Regions from separate parts of the Rhizobium sp. BK512 genome, predicted to be linked through region 1. Evidence: predicted binding sites of a transcription regulator. Region 1 holds the regulator's gene; each other region holds the start of a gene.
What was found. The regulator PhoB, encoded in region 1, activates phosphate uptake and scavenging genes when phosphate is short. The targets are predictions, from matches to a motif close to TGTCATNNANCTGTCAT.

Region 1 (5,807 bases):
CAAGTTGGGGAAAACTACGAATTCGGATTCATCGGATTCCTGCGACTCTTGTCACAGAGTCAGGCTCACACTAGGTTAAAGTTCAATTACTAGACTGCATGCGGCGGAACTAGTCACCAAAATTGATCAGGCGTTTCTTGCTTCGGAGGCTTCCGAGGCAACGGTGAGGGATTCTGCCATCACCAACGCGAAAGGTGGAGACAGGGCATGAACTGGACAGACGAGCGTGTCGAAAAGCTCAAGAAGCTTTGGTCGGAGGGACTAAGTGCCAGCCAGATCGCTGCGCAACTTGGCGGAGTAAGTAGAAACGCTGTTATCGGCAAGGTTCACCGGCTCAGTCTTCCCGGTCGCGCCAAGGCCGGCGGAACCGCAACCACGGCGCGTGCGCCCAAGCGCAACACCTCTGCTCCCCGCGCCCCGAACTATGCATCTCGCATCGCCACCCGCACCGTGACGCGCCAGCAGGGCGCAACGATGCTGAAGGAAGAGATCGAGATCGAAACGGTCGAGGAAATGGAATACGTGCCGGCCAAAAACGTGGTCGTGCCTATTTCACGTCGCCTCGGCCTGACGGAACTGACGGAGCGCACCTGCAAGTGGCCGGTCGGCGATCCGCTGAAGGACGATTTCTACTTCTGCGGCTGCGACTCCCCGGATTCATCGCCCTATTGCAACTACCACCAGCGTCTCGCCTATCAGCCGGTGAGCGAACGCCGTAAGGCTGTCCGGGTCGCCTGAGCAGCGATCTTGCAACAGACGCAATGTATCATCACCCCTCCTCGCCTGGCGCGGAGGGGTGATTTTTTAGCCGGCACAGGAACGCCGGAAAACGGCTCCTGACCGCGATCTGCGGAAGGCCGATCTCTGCCGGCATCCACCCTGCCTGACAATGCGAGCTTATGTGGCCAAGACCATCGATGCGTTTCAGCCCCAAGGCTGGCATGGACCGGTGGTCATGGCGCTGTAGCGCGATTTTCTGATACAGATGCGGTATTCTGGTGGAGTAGCACGGCGCAAATAGTCGCTTGGGGGGTGCCAATGGAGATCGATCCAAAGCGGATGACAATGGGGTTCGTCGGGGCGGGCACGATTACCGAGGCTGTCGTCACCGGATTGGGCAAGACGGCGTTTCGCGACACACCCATCGCGCTGTCACCTCGCAACGCAGGCGTCGCCTCCCGCCTCGCGGCGGCAAACGGGAATGTGTCTATCGCTCTGGGCAACCAGGATGTTCTCGACCGCTCCGATCTCGTATTTTTGGCAGTGAGGCCGCAAATTGCCGAGGAGGTCATCCGCTCGCTCCGATTTCGGCCGGGCCACCATGTCATCAGCTTTGTCGCGGCCACGCCAATGGATCAACTGCTGGCGTGGATCGATCGGCCGGTTCGCCTGAGCCTGGCAATTCCACTTCCGTTCGTCGCAGATCTCCAGGGGGCGACTGCGATCTACCCGCCCGACGAGGTCTCCCACACACTCTTTTCGGCGCTCGGAACGGCGATCCAGGTTGAAGACAAGCAGGAGTTCGAACTTCTCGCGGTGGCGAGCTGCCTGATGGCCAGCTATTTCGGCATCCTGGACGCGACGTCGACCTGGCTGCAGAGCAAGGGGCTCTCGGGAACGGCTGGCGACGCCTACCTCCGTCAATTGTTTTCCGGCCTCGCCCATGCTGCCCGTTCAAAACCTGTCGCGAGTTTCGATGAACTCATCGGCGAGCATTCGACCAAGGGCGGATTGAACGAACAGGTGCTCGAAGACTTTCGTGCGTTTGGCGGCACTGCGGCTCTGCAAAAGGCTCTTGATCGAATTCTTGTGCGCATCCGTCTGTAAAAAGCAGATCCTTTCGAGGTTCGCTTTCGGCGCCTGGTGTCGGCTTTCGTAAGGAGCTAGGGGCGCCAGATAGACAAACGGGCCGCCCGGCAAGCGAGCGACCCGTCTGGACCTCCGATCACTCGGATTAAGCTTAAGCTTCCATGGAATATCCCGCGCCGCGCACGGTGCGGATGACATCCTGCATGTTGGAGAAATTCAGCGCCTTGCGCAGGCGGCCGACATGGACGTCGACGGTGCGCTCGTCCACGTAGATATCATGGCCCCAGACGCCGTCGAGAAGCTGCGAGCGGGAGAAGACGCGGCCCGGCGAGGACATCAGGAATTCCAGCAGGCGGAATTCGGTCGGGCCGAGGCGGACTTCGCGGCTCTTGCGATGGACGCGGTGCGTTTCGCGATCGAGCTCGATATCACCACATTTCAGAACGGTGGAGAGCACCTCGGGACGGGCGCGTCGGAGCATCGCCTTGACGCGGGCGACGAGTTCCGGCGTCGAGAAGGGCTTGACGACATAGTCGTCCGCGCCGGTCGAAAGACCGCGAACGCGCTCGCTCTCTTCGCCGCGCGCCGTCAGCATGATGATCGGCAGGCGCTCGGTTTCCGGCCGCATGCGCAGCCGGCGGCAGAGCTCGATGCCGGAAACGCCCGGCAGCATCCAGTCAAGGATGAGCAGGTCCGGCGTGCGCTCCTGAAGCCGGATTTCGGCTTCGTCGCCACGAAGGATCGTATCCACCTCGAAACCTTCGGCTTCAAGGTTGTAGCGGAGAAGCACGCTCAGCGCCTCTTCATCTTCAACAACTGCAACTCTTGGGATCATGCGTGTCAGTCTCCTAATGCATGATCCTTAAACCGGGGGTGATTTAAGCAAGGGACCATGCAAGAACTCGGAATTGGCTGCGACCCTGCGCGCCCCCGACGGGGCGCGCACGCAATCGGCAGGTCCGGATTACTCCGTGACCGCACCAACGGTATTGGAGCTGTCGTCCTTCGGACGCTCGCCTTCCGGCTGGGCGCCGGTTGCCATGTAGTAGATCGTCTCGGCGATGTTGGTCGCGTGGTCGCCGATGCGCTCGATGTTCTTGGCGCAGAAGAGAAGATGCGTGCAGCTCGTGATGTTGCGCGGATCTTCCATCATGTAGGTGAGGAGTTCGCGGAACAGCGAGGTGTACATCGCGTCGATCTCGTCGTCGCGCTCGCGGATGGACTTGGCCTTGTCGGCCGAGCGATTGGTGTAGACGTCGAGCACTTCCTTGAGCTGGACCAGCGCCAGTTCGGAGAGATGCTCGAGACCGCGGGCGAGCTTGCGCGGAACGCCGGTGCTCTGCACCGCTATGACGCGCTTTGCCGTGTTCTTGCCGAGATCGCCGACGCGCTCGAGGTCGGCGGCGATGCGGATCGAACCCATGATCTCGCGAAGGTCGGAGGCCATCGGCTGGCGACGGGCGATCGTGACGATCGCCTTGTCGTTGATCTCGCGTTCAGCGTGATCGAGGATCACGTCGTCGGAAATGACCTTCTGAGCGAGTGCGGTGTCACCGTTGACCAGCGCGCGAACTGCGTCGGCGCCCATCTGTTCGGCAAGACCACCCATCTCGGAAATGCGCCGGGACAGGAACTTCAGATCGTCGTCATAGGCGGAAAAAATATGTGTCGATGCCATGGGGCTTTGTCCTCGAAAATCGGGAAGGCTTCACATTGCCAAAATCAGCCAAACCGGCCCATGATATAGTCCTGGGTGCGCGGATCGTCCGGATTGGTGAACATCTTGTCAGTATCGTTTTCCTCGACCAGGTTGCCGAGGTGGAACATGGCCGTACGCTGTGATACGCGCGCGGCCTGCTGCATGGAATGCGTCACAATGACGATCGTGTAGTTTTCACGCAGCTCGTGGATCAGCTCTTCGACCTTTGCAGTCGCGATCGGGTCGAGCGCCGAGCAGGGTTCGTCCATCAGGATGACTTCCGGGCTGACCGCAACGGCGCGTGCGATGCACAGACGCTGCTGCTGACCACCGGAAAGGCCGGTGCCGGATTCATGCACGCGGTCCTTGACCTCGTTCCAGAGGCCGGCGCGCTGCAGGCTGGTCTCGACGATCTGGTCGAGATCGGCCTTGGACTTTGCCAGACCGTGAATGCGCGGGCCGTAGGAGACGTTTTCATAGATCGTCTTCGGGAACGGGTTCGGCTTCTGGAATACCATGCCGACGCGGGCGCGGAGTTCCACGACGTCGATATCGGGATCGTAGATATCATCGGTGTCGAGCGTGATCTTGCCGGTCACGCGGCAGCCGTCGATCGTGTCGTTCATGCGGTTCAGCGAACGCAGGAAGGTAGACTTGCCGCAGCCCGAAGGGCCGATCAGCGCGGTCACGGTGTTTTCGCGGATGTTCAGATTGACATCGAAAAGCGCACGCTTCTCGCCGTAATAAACGGAGACATCCTGACCGATCATCTTATACGGGACGTTGCTCATTTTCTGGTCCAGCGCCTTCTCGACTGCGGCTTCCGTCAACATGTTCATGATCTCTACTCCGTTTACCAGCGGCGCTCAAAGCGACGACGCAAGAGGATAGCTCCGATGTTCATGACGATCAGGAACAGGAGCAGGACGATGATGGCACCCGAGGTTCTTTCCACGAATGCGCGCTCCGCTTCGTTGGCCCACATGTAGACCTGAACCGGAAGTGCCGTGGAGGGATCGAGCGGAGTGGCCGGCGCCTGGGCGACGAAGGCGACCATGCCGATCAGGAGCAGCGGCGCAGTTTCGCCGAGTGCGTGGGCAAGACCGATGATCGTGCCGGTCAGGATGCCGGGCATTGCAAGCGGCAGCACATGGTGGAACACCATCTGCATCTTCGAGGCGCCGAGGCCGAGGGCTGCCGAGCGGATCGACGGCGGTACGGCGCGCAGTGCCGCACGCGTCGCGATGATGATCGTCGGAAGCGTCATCAGGGTCAGCACCAGGCCGCCGACGAGCGATGCCGAACGCGGCAGGCCGGCGAAGTTGATGAAGACCGACAGGCCGAGCAGACCGTAGACGATCGACGGAACGGCGGCGAGGTTGTTGATGTTGACCTCGATCAGATCCGTCAGCTTGTTCTTCGGCGCGAATTCCTCGAGGTAGATCGAGGCTGCGACGCCGATCGGCAGCGAAAGGGCAAGCACGATGAGCATCAGGTAGAGCGAGCCGATCAGGGCGACGCCGAGACCTGCGGCTTCCGGACGGCTGGAATTGCCGTTGACGAAGAGGCCGGTGTTGAACGTCTTGTGGAGAGCACCGCTCGCCTTCAGCTCGTTCATCCAGGCAACCTGCTTGTCGTTGACCTTGCGGTTCTTCTCATCAACCGAAAGATTGATCTGGCCTTTGTTAGCGCTGTCGATATTGGCATCTGCAAGCACCGTGACATTGACGGTCTTGCCGATGATCGACGGGTCGGCAACGACCATGTCACGCAGCTGGATCGGCGCGCCCTTGGACAGCATGGCGGATGCGTCGCGCACGTCAGGACGGCTCGATGCATTGATGCCGAGCTGCTTGACGATCGCGTCGCGCAGCAGAACCGGATAGTTGGCAGCGACTAGCACCGAGGGGTCGGTTGCACGCTTGTTGTCCGGGTCGAGCGTCTTCTCGGCGAACTCGATCGGCAGCGTGATCGACGTCTGCTGGAAGGCCGTATAGCCGTTGCTGATGACCGTCCAGAGCAGGATGAAGAGGAAGATGAGGCCGAACGCTATGGCTGCGATGCCATAGGCCTGGAACCGGCGCTCGGCGGCATAGCGGCGCTTGATGCCGATATCGCGACGCGCGGGCGCCTTGGAAACGGTGACGCCGGCGACGGGGGAAACAATATTCGTCATTCGTACTGCTCCCGATATTTGCGCACGATGTAGAGCGCGTAAATGTTGAGGCAAAGCGTGATGCAGAACAGCGTGATGCCAAGTGCGAAGGCGACCAGCGTCTGCGGCGAGGTGAACTCAAGG
Region 2 (5,807 bases), on a different contig from region 1:
CGGATGATCGACGTGAACCTCAAGGGCGTGCTCTATGGCATTGCCGCCGCCCTTCCGCACATGACGGCGCAGAAAAGTGGCCATATCATCAACGTCTCGTCGGTCGCGGGACACAAGGTCCGCCCCGGAAGCGCGGTCTATGCGGCGACCAAGACAGCCGTGCGTGTCATCTCCGAGGGCCTGCGCCAGGAGGTGAAGCCCTATAATATCCGTACGACGATCGTCTCGCCCGGTGCGGTAGAGTCGGAACTGCCGCAGAGCATTACCGAGGCCGATGTCGCGGCCGGCATCGCCGATTTCTATGAACGTTATGCCATCCCCGCCGACAGTTTCGCGCGGGTCGTCGCCTTCGCGATCTCGCAGCCCGAGGAAGTGGATATCAACGAAATCCTCTTCCGCCCGACGGCGCAGGAGCTTTGATAGAGCTTCAGCGGGAAGTTGCAGAAATGCCGCATGGGGCAGCCTTCGTCTCTGCCATGCGCCGTACGTCTCCCTCTCCCGCCGATTGTTTGCTATTGATCCGCTCGAAGAGCATTGGCGCATCGAGGTAGACTTTGCCTAAGTAAGAACCGGTCTCAACCCAGTTTCACCCGTACGGCCTGGCGGCTATGGCTGCCGGCGTATGAATACGTTCATCGGGTGGCGGCAAGAGACCGGTTTGGCATTGTTCCGATCGCCAGTAACAGCCCCGCTGTCTCTGCTCTTCAGCCACCCAAAAGCATCGCCACGCCGCGCCCGACAGGGCTTTCTCTCGCGCCATCTTGGTGAACTTCCGAACGGAAGACCAAGACTTATGTGCGATACCCTACGGGTCCGATGGACCGTCACGCCGAAAACCGCTCCCCAGCCCTGGATTGCCTGTGGCGGATGCGGCGGCTTCAGAGCCTTTCGATCCAGCGACAAGATCCGGCTCAATGCCAATGGCCGCCGGCTGGATGCCTGGCTCATCTACAAATGCCTGGCCTGCGACAAGACCTGGAACCGGCCGCTCTTCGAGCGTCAGAATGTCCGCGATATCGATCCGGCCGTTCTGCACGCGCTGCAGTCCAACGATCCCGAATGGATCCGGACGGAGAGCTTCAACATCGAAGCCCTGAAACGCAAGACCGAGCGCATCGACGAATTCCCGGAATTCGACCTCGTCAGGGAGGTGCTGCGCGAGACTGCCGGCTGGACACGGATGGAGATCGAGTTGGCGGTGCCATTGCCTGTCGGCATACGCCTCGACCGCCTGCTGGCCTCCGGGCTGGAGATGTCGCGCACACGGCTGCAGGCGCTCCACGAGAAAGGCCTGCTCCGGGCGCATCCGGATCGCGCCGGCCTCCTGCGGCGGCGCATCAGGACCGGCGTCGAGGTGATGGTCGACCTTTCAGCCGTCCCTGACCGTGAGCTCTCCTGGGGCCCTCTTGCAACCGGCAGTCCCCGCTAGTCTCTCAACGCAAAGGCCCGCAATGGCGGGCCTTTGCAACTGCGCCTGCCCGCCAGGGCGGCGGCGATCAGGTCAATCCTGGCAATGCGGCGAGCGACACGGCTGCATCGGCCCGCGGCCGCCGTCCATGGATGCGATGGGGTTTCAGTCGGTCCTGCGACGTCAGCGGATTGTCCGCATCGATTGCGCGGAAGATCTCCTGCAGTTCGGGCTCATCGACGAGAGAGGCCGCGTCCGCCGGCGAAATCCAGATCTTCTGCCTCTCCCCATATTCGCGGAAATGCGTGGTCTCGCTCTCCAGCCGCAGCAGATGCACCGAAACCGTCAGCGGCTGCTCCTGGTCCTTCAGATAGCTGTAATAGCCGAGCAGCTTCTTCCTGACCTTGCCCCTGACGCCGGCCTCTTCGGATGCCTCGCGCTGGGCGCAGCGATAGGGCTTTTCCTTCTTCTGGAGATAGCCTTTCGGGATCACCCATCGTCCGGTATCGCGGCTGGTGATGAGCAGGACGCTCAGCCTCCCGCCTCTTTCCACGCGGCAGCAGATGACACCGCACTGGTCGACCCCGCGGCGGCCTGTCCTTGCCGGAGTTTCCACATTCAATTCCGATAAATGCCTGTATGGATGCATCTTTCGCTCGTCTTCGCCTTCTCCTTGCATGGAGAATAGAGCGCAACATCGGATCGAAAATAGTAGCCCCTAAAATTAAGGTATCCGGTGCATCCGGCGGCCGTCGACCTCAGGCAAACAGGCTTGCAATTCCATAGCAGGCGGCAGCGATGGCAGCGGCAGCCGGCATTGTGATGACCCAGGCGATGACGATATTGCCGGCGACACCCCAGCGCACGGCCGAAAGACGCCGCGCTGCTCCCACTCCGATGATCGCGCCGGTGATCGTATGCGTCGTCGACACGGGAATGCCGAGCCAGGTCGCCGCAAACAGCGTCAGCGCGCCGCCGGTCTCGGCGCAGAAACCCTGCATCGGATTGAGCCTTGTGATCTTCGAGCCCATCGTATGCACGATCCGCCAGCCGCCGAAGAGCGTGCCGAGCGCCATCGCCGACTGGCAGGAAATGACCACCCAGAGCGGCACATGGAAGCTCGGGCCAAGCTGACCCTGGCTGAAGAGAAGAACGGCGATGATGCCCATCGTCTTCTGCGCGTCGTTGCCGCCATGGCCGAGCGAATAGAGCGATGCGGAGACGAACTGCATGAAGCGGAAGGTGCGATCGACGGCAAACGGTGTCTGGCGCACGAAGAGCCAGGAGACGACGAGGACGAAGAACAGCGCCAGCAGGAAGCCGATCGCCGGTGACATGAAGATAGCGCCAACCGTCTTCAACAGGCCGCTCCAGACGATGGAGCTGAAGCCGACCTTCGCCCACCCTGCCCCGACGAGCCCGCCGACCAGTGCATGCGAGGAGGAAGAAGGAATGCCGAACAGCCAGGTGACGATGTTCCAGACGATCGCCCCCATCAGCGCCGCAAAGATCACCTGCGGGGAAACGATGGCCGGATCGATGATGCCGGTGCCCAGCGTTTCGGCGACATGAAGGCCGAAGAACAGGAAGGCGATGAAATTGAAGAAGGCCGCCCAGCCGACGGCATATTGCGGCCTGAGGACCCGGGTGGAGACAATGGTCGCAATTGAGTTTGCCGCATCATGCAACCCGTTGAGGAAATCGAAGAACAGCGCAACACCGATGAGCCCGATCAGCAGCGGAAGGGAGAGAGAGGCTTCCATCAGACGTTCTCGATGACGACGCCGCTGATTTCATTGGCCACGTCCTCGAACCGGTCCACGATCTTTTCCAGATTGGAATAGATCTCGCTGCCGATCATGTAGGCCATGGCATTGCCGCTGGCGCCATGCCGGCGATAGAGGTCCTTCATCCCCTCGTCATGCAACTCGTCGGAACGCCCCTCGACCCGGGTGATCTCCTCGGCGATGACGGCAAGCCGCTGCGCATTGGCGCCCATCTTGTTGAGAAGCGGGATCGCCTCCGCCATCAGGGCCGCCGCCTTGACGATCTCGCCGCCCATGTCCTGCATCAGCGGGTCGAAACTCGTCCGCTCGAACAGGCGGATGATCTTCACCGTCTTGTGCATCATGTCGATCGCATCGTCCATCGACTGGATCAGGTCCTTAATATCGCCGCGATCGAAGGGTGTGATGAAGCTGCGCCTGACGGCCACAAGCACTTCGCGGGTGATCTCGTCGGCCTGGTCCTCGAGCGCGATGATCCGATCGCAATTTTCCTGAACCGCCTCGCCTTTCAGCAGCCTTTCCATGGCATGCGCGGCGGCGACGACCGTTTCCGAATGCCGGCAGAACATCTCGAAAAAGCGGTCCTCCCGCGGCATCATCTTGCGAAACACGCTCATCATCTCGGGCGATCCTTCCTGAAGCGGACATGGCAGTCACAAGAGACTGTCATAAATCTGTCATAAAACGTCGCAGGCAATTGATCGAAAATGCAGAAATTGACAATGCTTGATGTCATGAAATCCAGCAAAAAAGGCGCAAAACCTCGCGCCGCCACCCCAAAGCCGCTGCTGAAGCAACTTGCCGAAAGGCCCGAGAAGCTTTTCTCCGGCGCCTTTCGCCAGCAATATGGCGCTCTCTGCTTCCGTTATCGAAACAACGATCCCGAAAGCGCTCATCGCGAAATCGAAGTCCTCGTGGTCACCACCCGCGACAGCGGCCGCTGGATCATTCCCAAGGGCTGGCCGATGAAAAAGAAGAAGCCGCATGAGGCGGCCGCCATCGAGGCCTGGGAGGAAGCCGGCGTGCGCGGGACGGTCAGCAAAAAGCCGGTCGGCCGCTACACCTATCTCAAGGAACTGGACGATGGCGACGTTGTTCCCTGCATCGTCGATATCTTCCAGATCGAGGTAGACCGCACGCAGGGGCAGTTCCGCGAGGTCGGCCAGCGCGTGCTGGACTGGGTGAGCCCGGATGAAGCGGCCCGACGCGTACGCGAACTCGAACTGAAGTCTTTGCTTGTCGATTTCCGCCCGAGGTACGGCAAGAAGAAGGGCTGACTGGCAGACATCGGGATTTTGTCAGCCCTTATCGATCCACAATGAGATGCCATCGATCCAGCCCTACTCCCGGTCGCCCCGCTTCTCCTGCGACATGAGTCGGCTGAGCGTGGCCGCCGGGATCGCCTCGGCCGCATAGTCAAAGGTCCCCGATGATTTCACCTCCTCGGCCGCCCGCAGCAGTGCGCCGAGCGCCGCGCGAGCAAAGGATCCGCCCACGCTCACCCGGCGCACGCCCGCCGCCGAGAGTTCGGCAACGCTATAGCGCGGCCCCTTCAGCCCCATTACCACATTGACCGGCTTGTCCACGGCAGCGCAGACGGTTCGGATGGCGTCGATATCGGGCAGTCCGGGCGCGTAGAGCACATCGGCGCCTGCTGCCGAGAAGGCTTGCAGCCGCTTGATCGTGTCATCGAGATCGGGCCGCTCCCAGAGAAAATTCTCTGCCCTCGCCGTCAGCAGGAAAGGCAGTTTCCGCGCGGCTTCTGCCGCCGCCTGGACCCGCTCGACGGCGTGCGAGAGATCATAGATCGGCCTTGCCGGATCGCCGGTGGCATCTTCGATCGATCCGCCGACCAGCCCCGCCGCAGTGGCCAGCCGGATCGTTTCGGCGCAGATCTCGGGTGCTGCGCCGAACCCGTCTTCGAGATCGGCGGATACTGGAAGATCGCTCGCCCCGACGATCTCTGCGGCATTGTCGAGGATCTCGCCGCGCGTCAGGCTCGCAAAGGAATCCCGCTTGCCCTTCGAAAAGGCATAGCCAGCGCTGGTCGTCGCCAGGGCCTCGAAACCAAGGCCTGCCAGGATCCGCGCCGAGCCGGCATCCCATGGGTTCGGAATGACAAATGCCTCATCCCGATGATGCAGCGCCTTGAACCGCTCGAACTTCGTCTGTTGCTCCGCCACGACTCTCCTCCTCCGCCTGTAACAGCGGGGTCAGACTAACAGTCGCGAACAAAATGTGAACAACTTTGTGCCGCCTGTACGGATTTTGCCGGTGGTGGTCCCCCGTCAGTTCCGCAGCCTGTACCCGGTCTTGAATATCCACCCGAGCGTGCTCAGGCAAATCACCAGAAACAGCGAGATCATCCCGAGGCTGACCAGCGGGTTCACATCCGCAATCCCGTAAAAGCTCCACCTGAAGCCACTGACCAGGTAGAGCACCGGGTTGAAATGGCTCACCGCCTGCCAGAAGGGCGGCAGCATGTTGATCGAGTAGAAGCTGCCGCCGAGGAAGGTCAGCGGTGGCACGACCAGCATGGGGATGAGGTTGAGCTGCTCGAAATTCGTCGCCCAGATGCCGATCATGAAGCCGAACAGGCTGAAACTGATTGC
Region 3 (5,807 bases), on a different contig from region 1:
GCCTGTCCGACGTAAAGATCGCGTCGAAGGCTTCGTCCGTCAGGCCGTGTGGATGCTGATCCTTTGATTGCAGAGCGAGCAGGTCTACGACGTTGATGGTGCGGATCTTAAGCTCCGGAATATGCTGGTGCAGCAGATCGACGGCGGCGAGCGTCTCCATGGTCGGGACGTCGCCGGCGCAGGCCATGATGACGTCGGGCGCCACCGTATCGTCTTCATGACTTGCCCAATCCCAGATGCCGATGCCGGTCTCGCAGTGTTTTACCGCCTCGTCCATCGTCAGCCATTGTGGCTCCGGCTGCTTGCCAGCGACGATGACGTTGATGCGGTCATAGGTTTTCAGGCAATGGTCGCCGACCCAGAGCAGGGTGTTGGCATCCGGCGGCAGGTAGATACGGACGATGTCGGCCTTCTTGTTGGCGACGAGGTCGACGAAGCCGGGGTCCTGATGCGAAAAGCCGTTGTGATCCTGCCTCCAGACATGGGAGGTCAGCAGATAGTTCAGCGAGGAAATCGGCTTCCTCCACTCCAGTTCGCGGGTGACCTTCAGCCATTTGGCGTGCTGGTTGAACATGGAATCTATGATGTGGATGAAGGCCTCGTAGCAGGAGAACAGGCCGTGCCGGCCGGTCAGCAGGTAGCCCTCCAGCCATCCCTGGCAAAGATGCTCGCTCAGCACTTCCATGACACGGCCGTCCCTGGAGAGGCTGACGTCATAAGGTTCGATTTCTTCCATCCATACACGATCGGTGACTTCGAAGACGCTGCCGAGGCGGTTCGATTCCGTTTCGTCAGGGCCGAAGATGCGGAAATTCGCATTGGCTTCGTTGAGTTTCAGCGTGTCACGCAGGTAGTGTCCGAGGATTTCGGTGGATTGCACCATGCTATCACCGCGCTTTTCCACTTTTACTTCATAGGCGCGGATATCGGGAGCATTCAGTTCCTTGCGCAGAATACCGCCATTGGCGTGCGGGTTGGCGCCCATGCGACGCTGGCCTGACGGGGCGAGTGCCCGCAATTCCGGCTTCAGTCTACCGGAAGTATCGAAGAGGTCTTCCGGATGATAGCTGCGCATCCAGTCTTCGAGGATTTTCCGGTGCCCGTCGTCGTCGCGGCAATTGGAGACCGGCACCTGATGGGCGCGCCAGAAACCTTCGACCTTCTTACCGTCCACCTCTTTCGGTCCGGTCCAGCCCTTGGGGCTGCGCAGTACGATCATCGGCCAGCGCGGGCAGGCCTGTGGCGCCTTACCGTCACGGGCTTGTTTCTGAATGGCGCGGATACGATCGAAGACTTTCTCGAAGGTTGCCGCCATCTGCTGATGCATCTTTGCAGGCTCATGGCCTTCGACGAAGAAGGGCTCATAGCCATAGCCCTCGAACAAATGTGCCAGGTCATCGTCACTCGCACGGCCGAGGATGGTCGGGTTGGCAATCTTGTAGCCGTTCAGGTGCAGGATCGGCAGAACAGCGCCGTCGCGGGCAGGATTCAGGAATTTGTTGGAGTGCCAGCTTGCGGCAAGCGGGCCGGTTTCGGCCTCACCGTCACCGATAACGCAGGCGACGACCAGATCGGGATTATCGAAGGCGGCGCCATACGCGTGAACGAGTGCATAACCGAGTTCGCCGCCCTCATGAATGGAGCCCGGCGTTTCCGGTGCTGCGTGGCTCGGGATGCCGCCGGGGAAGGAGAACTGACGGAAGAGCTTGCGCATGCCATCCTCGGTCTCGGCGATATGGGGATAGATCTCGCTGTAGATGCCTTCGAGATAGGTATTGGCGACCATGCCCGGTCCGCCGTGACCGGGGCCGCACATATAGATGATGTCGAGATCGCGGGCGCAGATAACGCGGTTCAGATGTGCATAGATGAAATTGAGACCTGGCGTCGTACCCCAGTGGCCGAGCAGGCGGGGCTTGATATGCCCTGGTTCCAGGGGCTGGCGCAGGAGAGGATTGGAGAGGAGATAGATCTGCCCGACCGAGAGATAATTGGCTGCGCGCCAGTAGCGGTCGATGAGAGCGAGTTCGGCGTCGGACAGAACTGCTGGAGTCGAGACATGCTTTTCCATGGATTCTCCCATTTAAACTTGTTCAACGTCAATTCTAGCTGCTAGCGCCCGCGTGCCTTTGATCTGGATCAGCCGGAGCGAACTATTGCGAGCGCCTCCTGTGCGATGATCTGTTCCTCGTCCGTGGGAATGACATGCGCCGTTATGCGGCTTGCGGGTGTCGTGATTGTGAAGCCGTTGGCAGCGTTTGCCTTGTCATCAACCGTAGCGCCGAGCCAGGCGAGACGCTGGAGGACGGCGGCGCGAATCTGGGGCTGGTGCTCGCCGATGCCGGCGGTAAAGACGATGGCGTCGAGCCCGCCGAGCGTCACAGACATGCGGCCGATTTCGCCGGCGATGCGCAACGTGAAAAGGTCGAGCGCCTCTCGGGCCTCTGGACGGCCGTCCTCGAGAAGATCGCGCGTATCGGCATTGATGCCGGAGACGCCGAGCAGACCGGCGCGATGATAGAGCATATCCTCCACCTGATCGGCAGACAGCTTCTTCTGCTGCAGGAGATACAGGATCACGCCGGGGTCGAGCCAGCCGGGCCGTGTCGCCATCGGAATGCCGTCGAGCGTCGAAAAGCCCATGCTGCAGTCGCGGCTGACACCTTTTTCCAATGCGCAGAGGCTTGCACCGCTGCCGAGATGGGCGGCGGCGATCCTCGGCTTGGTCGACAACCTGCGGCTCACTTCACCGGCAATGAACTTGTAGGAGAGACCGTGAAAACCGTAGCGCTTGATGCCTTCCTCATGAAGTGCACGAGGGATGGCGAAGCGGCGGACGAGATCGGCCTGAGTGGCGTGAAAAGCGGTATCGAAGGAGGCCGTCTGGGCAAGATGCGGCCTCAAGTGCCTGAGCGCGCGAATGAAGCGTAGCGCCTGCGGCTGGTGAAGGGGAGCGAGCGGGATCAGTGCGTCGATCGCGTCGATTGCGGCATCGTCGAGCGATATCGCTTCGGTAAAGCGGTCGCCGCCATGGACGACGCGGTGGCCTGCCGCACGGACAGCGGCGATATCGAAGTGGTCCGCCAACAGCTCGAACGTCTCGTCGATGACGGAATGCAGATCGTCGGTCAGCGCGGCTTTCAGGGGCATGTCGAAAGTCTTCGGGCCTTCGGTCAGGCTGAAGGCCAGCGGCGCGGCGCGAAAATCGATTACGCCCTTGCCGATCCGCCGCACCCTCGCATCCTCGATGGCGAAAATGCCGATCTTCACCGTCGAGGAGCCGGCATTGAATGTCAGGAGAAGATCGGTTGACGGCATGTTGTTGATGCTCCCCGGCAAGCGTGACGTTGAGCGAACTTAGCGTCATTGCGCCGAGTGGGAAGCCTTTTGCCTTCCGGGCAGGCGATTTTCGGTTGTCGATTTCGGGCCAGACCAGGACCAAGCGCGGATCGCCGCGTCATGAGAGTTTCACGCTACGGATTTATTAACAAATGGCAAATTTGCAAATGGAACAAGGAACTATGCCATGGCCGATATTGCCCCCAGCCATAGCGACGCTTCCCATCCGCTGCATCACTCGAACTCCTCCGGCAAATGGTTTCTGCCGGTGTTCGGGCTCGTTGTTGTTTGCGGTCTCGGATATGTCGCCTATGCCCTCGCCCGTGATCTGACTGCCGCAGTTGCCGTTCCCTGGTTACTTCTCGGCCTTGCGCTGTTGATCGCGCTCGGCTTCGAGTTCGTCAACGGTTTTCACGATACTGCGAATGCGGTGGCAACCGTCATCTACACGCGCTCCATGCCGGCGGAGTTTGCCGTCATCTGGTCGGGTTTCTTCAATTTCCTCGGCGTTCTGACGTCGACCGGCGCCGTCGCTTTCGGCATTCTGGCGTTGCTGCCGGTCGAGCTTATCCTGCAGGTCGGTTCCGGGTCCGGTCTTGCGATGGTCTTTGCACTGTTGATCGCGGCGATCCTCTGGAACCTCGGCACCTGGTATCTCGGCCTGCCGTCATCGAGTTCGCACACGCTGGTCGGCTCGATCATCGGCGTCGGCCTCGCCAACCAGTTCCTGGCGCCGGCAGGGTCCGCTACCAGTGGTGTGGACTGGTCGCAGGCGACGAATATCGGTCTGTCGCTGCTGATCTCGCCGGTCATCGGCTTCGGTCTCTCCGCCATTCTGCTGCTGGTCCTGAAATTCCTCGTTCGCAAGCCCGAACTCTATCAGGAGCCGAAGGGCAACCAGCCGCCGCCGTTGTGGATTCGCGCCATCCTGATCTTCACCTGCACGGGCGTCAGCTTCGCCCACGGCTCGAATGACGGCCAGAAGGGCATGGGCCTCATCATGCTCATCCTCATCGGTCTCGTGCCGACCGCCTTCGCGCTGAACCGCACGCCTGACGTCAACTATCTCGAAGCCTACAAGTCGGCTTCGGCACAGGTGGAAACGGCACTGGGCAAGTATGTGAAGCCGGGTGTGACTGTTGGCGATTACAAGGCCGAGATCAGCAATGCCGTCAAGAACAAGGTCTGGACGGATGCGACCACGCCGGCGCTGCAGGAATATATCCATCAGACAAGCGCTGAAGTGGCTGCCTTCCCGACGCTGGAAGCCGTTCCGACAAATCTTGTCGGCAACATCCGCAACGATATCTATCTGATCGGCGAGGCGCTGAAGCTCATCGACAAGCAGAAGCTGCTGCCGATGGACGCGACCGATCTGAAGGCGGTCACCGCCTATCATGCCTCGGTCGACAATGCGACGAAGTTCATTCCGCTGTGGGTGAAGGTCGCGGTGGCGCTGGCTCTCGGCCTTGGCACGATGGTCGGCTGGAAGCGCATCGTCGTCACCGTTGGCGAAAAGATCGGCAAGACGCATCTAACCTACGGACAGGGTGCTGCTGCGGAAGTCGTCGCCATGGTGACGATCGCCTCGGCGGACCATCTCGGCCTGCCGGTTTCGACCACGCATGTGCTGTCGTCGGGCGTTGCCGGCACGATGGCTGCGAATGGGTCGGGCCTGCAATGGTCGACCGTGCGCAATATGATCATGGCCTGGGTGCTGACGCTGCCGGCCTCGATCGCGATCGCCTTCCTGCTGTTCGTGATCCTGCGTCAGGTCTTCTAGGTCTGAGCCTGGTCAAGCCGTAGAGGCCAGACCAGCATTTTGACTTTCGATAAAGATGCCCGCCTCTGCGGCGGGCATCGCCTTGCCGAAGAGATAGCCCTGGCCGATATCGCAGCCGAGCTGCAGCAGATACGCGAGCTGGACGTGCTCCTCGATGCCTTCCGCCGTCGTCTTGATGTTGAGGCTCCTGCCGAGTGCGAGCATGGCACGGACGATCTTGTCCTGCTTTTCGTCCTCGCGGCAGGTTGCGATGAAGCTCTTGTCGATCTTGATTTTGTCGAAGCGGTAGCGGGCGAGCTGCGCGAGGCTCGAATAGCCCGTGCCGAAGTCGTCGAGTGCGATCTGCACACCTGCCTCGTGCAGTTCATCGAGAATATGCGCAGCGATCGCCGGATCCTGGATCAGCGCGTTTTCGGTAATTTCCACCTCGAGCCGTTTCGCCGGCAGACGACTTGCCGTCAGCACCTTGAGAATGCGCGAGGTAAGCAGCTTGTCTTCCATCTGCACCGGCGAAACATTGAAGGACAGCCTGACGTGGTCCGGCCAGTCCAGCGCATCGTGGCATGCCTGGGTCAGGAGGTTTTCGAACAGTTCGGTGATCATGCCGGTTTCTTCGGCAATGCCAATGAAGACAGGCGGCGGGATGTTCATGCCGTCTTCATCGGTCCACCGCGCAAGCGCCTCG
Region 4 (5,807 bases), on a different contig from region 1:
GTACGCCTGCGAGCGGCCCGACGCCGAAGCAGAAGACGTAGATCAGTGCCCAGACGATATCGGGAACGGTGCGGATGACCTCCAGATAACGACGTGAAGCGATCAGCAGAACGCGATTGGGGCTGAGGTTGCGGGCCGCCGGGAAACTCAGGATAAAGGCTCCGACGACTCCGAAAAACGTCGCCACATAGGCGATCAGGATCGTTTCCCCAAGCAGTTCCAGCCAGACCGGCCAGCGCCAGAACCATTCGGCAAGATCGGCGCCGAACGTCTCGATGCGCAGGTGCGGCAGCGTCTTGTAGAGATATTCGCCGAGACGGGGCAGGGAGGCCCACAGTTTCCAGGTGGTGATGCGCTCGCCCGAGGGGAGGTTGACCTCGGTCATGTCGAAAAAGCCGCCCGTCCAGGCCGTCAGCAAGACGGCGGCGGCAAAAAGCGTCGCCGAAACAAGCTGGACGGTTTTGGCACGACTGCGGATGCGACGGTAGTCGGCCTCGAACCGGCGGATGGTGATGGAAGCGGATGCGATCGTCATGTCTGATCCCGGTCGTGGAAGCGCCGGAGGGCGCGGCGCTCCCGTTGCTTGGCGTGGATGGCGGATATCAGCCGTTGCGACGTTGCTTCTTCAGCCAGTCGCGCATGTCGACGATCCACTGGTAGCGCTGGTGGTCGACATCGACGTAACCCTTCGAGGTGGAGTTATCGCCGCCGCTCATTTCCTTGAAAGCCTCAGGCGCCTTTTCCGGCGTGGCCTTCACCACAGCCTTGACGTCAGCGATCATGTCGGCCGGCAGGTTGGTGCGGGTGGTGAAGGGACCGTTGGTAATCTCCGGCGACTGCCAGATGCGGCAGATCTCGCCCTTCGGGATCATACCCTTCGATTCCATACGCTGCGGGATGCCGCTGATGTCGTTGTTGACATAGGTCGCGGCCGCATCGAACTGCTTATTGGCGACGGCCATGACACCGGTTTCGTGGGCGCCGGAGAAGGGGATTGCCGAGAAGAAGGTCTTCGGATCATAGCCCTGCTTGACGAGGTTATAATAGGGAACGGCATAGCCTGAGGTCGAATCCGGATCGGCGAAGGCGAGAACCTTGCCCTTGAGGTCCTCGACGGATTTATATCCGGAATCGCAGCGAACGGTGATGACCGAATAGTAGCCCGTCGAGCCGTCCTGTTCCTGACCGGCGAGCAGCGGTTCAACGCCGCCGTTCGTTTCGGTATAGGCGGCGGCATAGGCCGAGGAGCCGAGGAAGGCAAATTCGATCTGGTCGGAAGCGAGCGCCTGGATGACACCGTCATAATTGCCGGCGGTGAAGATTTCGACCTTCACGCCGAGTTCCTTTTCCAGATACTGCTGGAAGCCCACGCGGCGTGCGATGCGGTCCTTTTCGTTCTCGCCCGAGAGAACGCCAAGGCGGATCGTCTTGTACTTGTCTTTCCAACCTTCAGCATGGGCCTGGCTGGAAAGGGCGAGCGCAGCCGTTACGGCCGCAAGCATGAGGACGTTTTTCATTCCAACTCTCCTGTTGCAAAAAGCCGCGGCCTTGGGGCCACGGGCGAAACTCACACCGCCTGGTAGACCTTTTCCTTCGCGGTTCGACCTGCGTTGAATGAGGTGGACGTCACTGCCTCGTCGATCTCCGCATCGAAATCGTCGGTGCCGTAGATTTCGCGGACCCGTTCCTGGGTCAGGTCCGCTGGTGCGCCGTCGAAGCGCACCCGTCCGGCCCGCATGGCGATGATGCGTTCGCAATAGTTCCGGGCCGTATCGAGCGTATGAAGATTGACGAGAACGGTAATGCCGTCCTCTCGGTTGATCTTGCGCAGCGCCTCCATCACCCGTGTCGCATTGGCAGGATCGAGCGACGCGATCGGCTCGTCGGCAAGCATGATCTTCGGCTTCTGGACCAACGCCTTGGCGATGGCGACACGCTGCTGTTGTCCGCCGGACAAGGTGCCGGCTCGCTGCAGCGCCTGCGGCACAAGATCGAGCCGGTCGAGCGCACTGATCGCCATTTCCTTTTCTTCATCCGTGAAGCGGCGCAGCATCGATGAGAGGAAGCCGTGTTGGGCAACGCGGCCAATCAGCACGTTGGTCAGCACATCCATGCGCTCGACCAGATTGAACTGCTGGAACACCATCGCGCAGGATGCGCGCCACAGACGCAACTCGCGGCCGCGCAGCTTGGTGATATCCTTGCCCTCGAACATGATCGTACCGGATGTCGGGTCGAGCAGACGATTGATCAGCCGGAGCAATGTCGATTTCCCGGCGCCGCTGCGCCCGATAATGCCGACCATCTGTCCGGCATCGATCGACAGATTTACATCGTCGACCGCCTGTGTTTGACCGAATTTCTTCTTGAGGGAATGAAGTTCAAGCACCGGAAGGTCTCCGCTTGCCAGAAACGTCAAAGACGAAACTGAATTATATTTAATTTCAACCTATGAAACTAAATATAGCATTTCAGTGTGACGGTTTTATTAAGTAATTATCCAATAATAACGAGTATTTATGCGGCTTTTGTCAAGCAATACATCCGGAATTTCCGGATGTATTTTGTGAGAAATGAAGCTATCCGCTGTCGGAGGCGGCGGCCTTATCAGGCAGCCTGTTGGAATCGCAAAACAATTCCGTCGGAATAGACCTGCCTGCCTTTGGAGAAGGTGGCGCGCACACGCGGCAGGCGGCCGCGTTCGGCGATCACCAGATCGGCACGCAGCCCGGTCTCGATCGCACCGCGATCCTCAAGGCCGAGTGCACGGGCCGGATTGGCGCTGACGAGGGCAACGGAAGCGGGCAGTCCGCCGGCTCCGGCTTCTGCCAGTGCGATTACCGCCGGCAGCATAGCCGAGGGGTGATAATCGCTGGCAAGAATATCAAGAATGCCGCGTTCATAGGCTTCGCGGGCCGAGAGATTGCCGGAGTAGGAAAGGCCGCGAAGAGCATTCGGCGCGCCCATTGCGGTTGCCAGCCCGAACTTGCGCGCTTCCTGCGCGGCTGCCATCGTCACCGGAAACTCGCTGATGCGTGCGCCCAGTCCCTCGACGATCGCCACCTTTTCAATGCTGTCGTCATCGTGGGAGGCGATGATGACGCCATGGTCGCGCGCCGTGGCGGCGATCCCCTGCAGATTGTCGACCGCATCGCCGTTCTGGGCGCGGTTTTCCATGCGTTGCTGGACACGCTGGGCAGCCTGTTCGAGGGTGATCTTGTTGTTGCGCGCAATCGTTTCGATATGACGTTCGACATCGCGGTATTGGCCTTGGCCCGGCGTGTGATCCATCAGCGAGACGAGATCGAGGGCACCGGCGCGCAGCAGATCTTCAATGACGGCACGGGCATGGGTGAAGGTGATTTCGAAGCGCGCATGAACCCGATGATCGATCAGGAGATCGTTCTTCCTAAGTTCGACCAAGGTCTGGATGATCGAGCGCGAATGTTCTTCCGAGCGGATGTGGCCGTAGCTGCTGTTGGCGTGGAAGGAAAGCGCAGCATAGGCCGTGGTGATACCATTGCCGGCGAGCTTCTTGTCGAGTTCGAAAATGCCGAGTTCCAGCGGAAAGCGCACATTCGGGCGCGGCTCGATTTCGCGCTCGATCATGTCGCCATGCATATCGATGAAGCCGGGAAGCAGAAGCCTGCCATCGCCGGAAATATCGGCTGCGGCCACTGGTTCTTCGCTGATCTCTGCGATGATACCGTCTTCGATCCTGACTGCGCCGCGCGGTATGACCCTATCGCGCAACACGATTTCGAAATCACTCAGCCACATCTTCTGCTCCATCCTGGATCTGTCGTGTTTGAAGGCTGATTTCGCGGTCGATGAGATCCGCGACATCGTCGGGGTGGTGAAAGACGCCGATCATTGCGACGCCAGCGGCTTTCAGCTCGGCGAGGCGGGCAACGAGTGCGCGACGCGCATTCTTGTCGAGCGAGGCGGTTGGCTCGTCGAGAAAGAGAAGCCGTTGCGGGAGGATGAGCGCGCGAGCCAGGTTGACCTTCTGCTGCTCGCCGCCGGAAAGGTTGACGGATAGGCAGCCCAGAGCCCTCGCTTCACGCCGAACGCGGAGAGCCACCGGCGGGCCTCTTCGATCGCCTCGTCGTAAGGTCGGCCGGCGAGGCGCAGCGGCTCGGCGACCAGTTCTTCGGCCGCCACGCGCGGGCGGGCCTGCAGGAATTGCGTCACGAAGCCGATCTCGCGCTTGCGCAACAGGGCTATATCTACGTCGGCTGCGACGGTCAGGTCGATGACGCCTTCGCGCGTGTGATAATAGGCATGGCCCCCGCGCGGTACGTAGGAGCGGTAAAGCGTGCGCAGCAAAGTCGATTTGCCGGCGCCGTTTTCGCCCGTCAGCAGGATGAATTCACCCTCGCGCAGTTCGAAATCGACCTTGTCGAAGGCGTGAAGCGTGCGCCTTAGGTGATGCATTTCGAAATGCTTGGCGAGGCCCTGGACGGAGAGGATCATCTGCCCGGAAGCGGATGGATGTGTGTGCATGTTCATCTGATGCCTCTCCCGTCAAAGCTTCGCATGCACGAGCTGCTGAGTATATTCATGCTGCGGGTCCTGGAAGATCTGGTCGGCGAGACCCTCTTCGACGGCTTCGCCGTTGCGCATCACCATGACCCGGTCTGCCATGGTGCGGATAACACCGAGATCATGCGAAACGATGACGATAGTGATGCGGCGTTCGCGCTGCAGCCGCTTCAGCGTGTCGAGCACCAGAGCCTGGACGCTGACATCGAGCCCGGTCGTCGGCTCATCAAGCAGGAGCAGGGCAGGCTCGAGTGCGATTGCCTTGGCCAACTGTACGCGCTGCTGCATGCCGCCGGAAAGCTCGGCCGGCCGGGCATCCATGCGCGCGACCGGAAACTCCGAGGCGTCGAGGGCACCTTTGGCGCGGGCGCGAAGCGTCGCGAAATTCCGCTCACCGGCAATGAGCAGCCGCTCGGCGACATTGCCGCTGCTGGTATGGTTCATCCGAAGGCCGAGATGCGGGTTCTGATAGACGATGCCGATATGGCGCGCCCGCAGCATGCGCCGCTCGAACCGGTCGAGCGTGAAGAGATTGAGATCCTCTCGGCCGGGCAGCGCCAGCCGGTATTCGCCGGCGTCCGGCCGGTCTTCGAGGTTCATCATCCTGAGCAGCGTCGATTTGCCGGAACCGGATTCGCCGACGATGCCGAGTACTTCGCCGGGATAGACGGTAACATCGACGCCGCGCAGCGCCTGCACATCACCGAAGCTCTTGCGGATGCCGTTCATCGTCAGGATGGGAGAGGACAGCATCAGCCGCGGCGGCTGGCGCCCTGAGGCGGACGGATTGGGGGCGGAGAGGTTTACGGCGCTCATTGCTCGATCCTGCCCTGCTTGTAATAAGTTTCGCCGACGGCGACGGCTTCACCATCCCGCTTGCGAATATGCTTGACGCCGTACTGGCTGTCGGAGACCTCGAAGGTGGAGGAACCATCGTCCTGCGGCAGTTCGTTCATGAAGTAGCCTGTTACGCCGCTGTGGTGACAAATCTTGTCAGCATGGTCCTCGACCCGGTAAGGCACGTCGTCGAAGACAAGCGGTTCGACGCGGGTATAGGGCGGCACGGCATGGATGCGCTTTTCGCGGCCGGCCGAAAGGATGGTGAGGTTTGCCGCCTGGTTCATCTTCGGCACATCCCAGCGCGGTATCGGAGACGGCGTCATCACATGCCGGCCATTGACCATGCTCGGATAGCTCGATCCCTGCATGATGCGGCCGGACCGGACAAGCTGCTCGTAAAGCGTAAGCCAAAGCTGGCCATA

Region 2: a site for PhoB is predicted at 3,860-3,876, ahead of FHX06_RS07500 (DUF47 domain-containing protein). Genes of this name have one in related genera too.
Region 3: a site for PhoB is predicted at 3,456-3,472, ahead of FHX06_RS34505 (inorganic phosphate transporter). Genes of this name have one in related genera too.
Region 4: a site for PhoB is predicted at 2,477-2,493, ahead of phnC (phosphonate ABC transporter ATP-binding protein). Genes of this name have one in related genera too.

The regions. Positions count from the first base shown of each region.
Region 1 covers NZ_JACIAS010000004.1:493,346-499,152, reverse strand. The annotation lists gene FHX06_RS17630 (GcrA family cell cycle regulator) at 208-738, shown strand; gene FHX06_RS17625 (pyrroline-5-carboxylate reductase) at 1,039-1,827, shown strand; gene phoB (phosphate regulon transcriptional regulator PhoB) at 1,961-2,644, opposite strand; gene phoU (phosphate signaling complex protein PhoU) at 2,774-3,487, opposite strand; gene pstB (phosphate ABC transporter ATP-binding protein PstB) at 3,532-4,347, opposite strand; gene pstA (phosphate ABC transporter permease PstA) at 4,362-5,684, opposite strand; gene pstC (phosphate ABC transporter permease subunit PstC) at 5,681-5,807, opposite strand, start outside.
Region 2 covers NZ_JACIAS010000002.1:321,021-326,827, reverse strand. The annotation lists gene FHX06_RS07520 (SDR family oxidoreductase) at 1-420, shown strand, start outside; gene FHX06_RS07515 (DUF1062 domain-containing protein) at 794-1,429, shown strand; gene FHX06_RS07510 (NUDIX hydrolase) at 1,497-2,024, opposite strand; gene FHX06_RS07505 (inorganic phosphate transporter) at 2,167-3,171, opposite strand; gene FHX06_RS07500 (DUF47 domain-containing protein) at 3,171-3,815, opposite strand; gene FHX06_RS07495 (NUDIX hydrolase) at 3,930-4,472, shown strand; gene FHX06_RS07490 (oxaloacetate decarboxylase) at 4,536-5,378, opposite strand; gene FHX06_RS07485 (ABC transporter permease) at 5,484-5,807, opposite strand, start outside.
Region 3 covers NZ_JACIAS010000015.1:49,894-55,700, forward strand. The annotation lists gene FHX06_RS34495 (phosphoketolase) at 1-2,071, opposite strand, end outside; gene FHX06_RS34500 (acetate/propionate family kinase) at 2,140-3,318, opposite strand; gene FHX06_RS34505 (inorganic phosphate transporter) at 3,527-5,122, shown strand; gene FHX06_RS34510 (putative bifunctional diguanylate cyclase/phosphodiesterase) at 5,135-5,807, opposite strand, start outside.
Region 4 covers NZ_JACIAS010000005.1:55,467-61,273, reverse strand. The annotation lists gene phnE (phosphonate ABC transporter, permease protein PhnE) at 1-535, opposite strand, end outside; gene phnD (phosphonate ABC transporter substrate-binding protein) at 603-1,517, opposite strand; gene phnC (phosphonate ABC transporter ATP-binding protein) at 1,568-2,389, opposite strand; gene FHX06_RS18370 (alpha-D-ribose 1-methylphosphonate 5-triphosphate diphosphatase) at 2,608-3,780, opposite strand; gene FHX06_RS36055 (ABC transporter ATP-binding protein) at 3,767-4,000, opposite strand; gene FHX06_RS35615 (ATP-binding cassette domain-containing protein) at 3,892-4,512, opposite strand; gene FHX06_RS18360 (ATP-binding cassette domain-containing protein) at 4,528-5,361, opposite strand; gene FHX06_RS18355 (alpha-D-ribose 1-methylphosphonate 5-phosphate C-P-lyase PhnJ) at 5,358-5,807, opposite strand, start outside.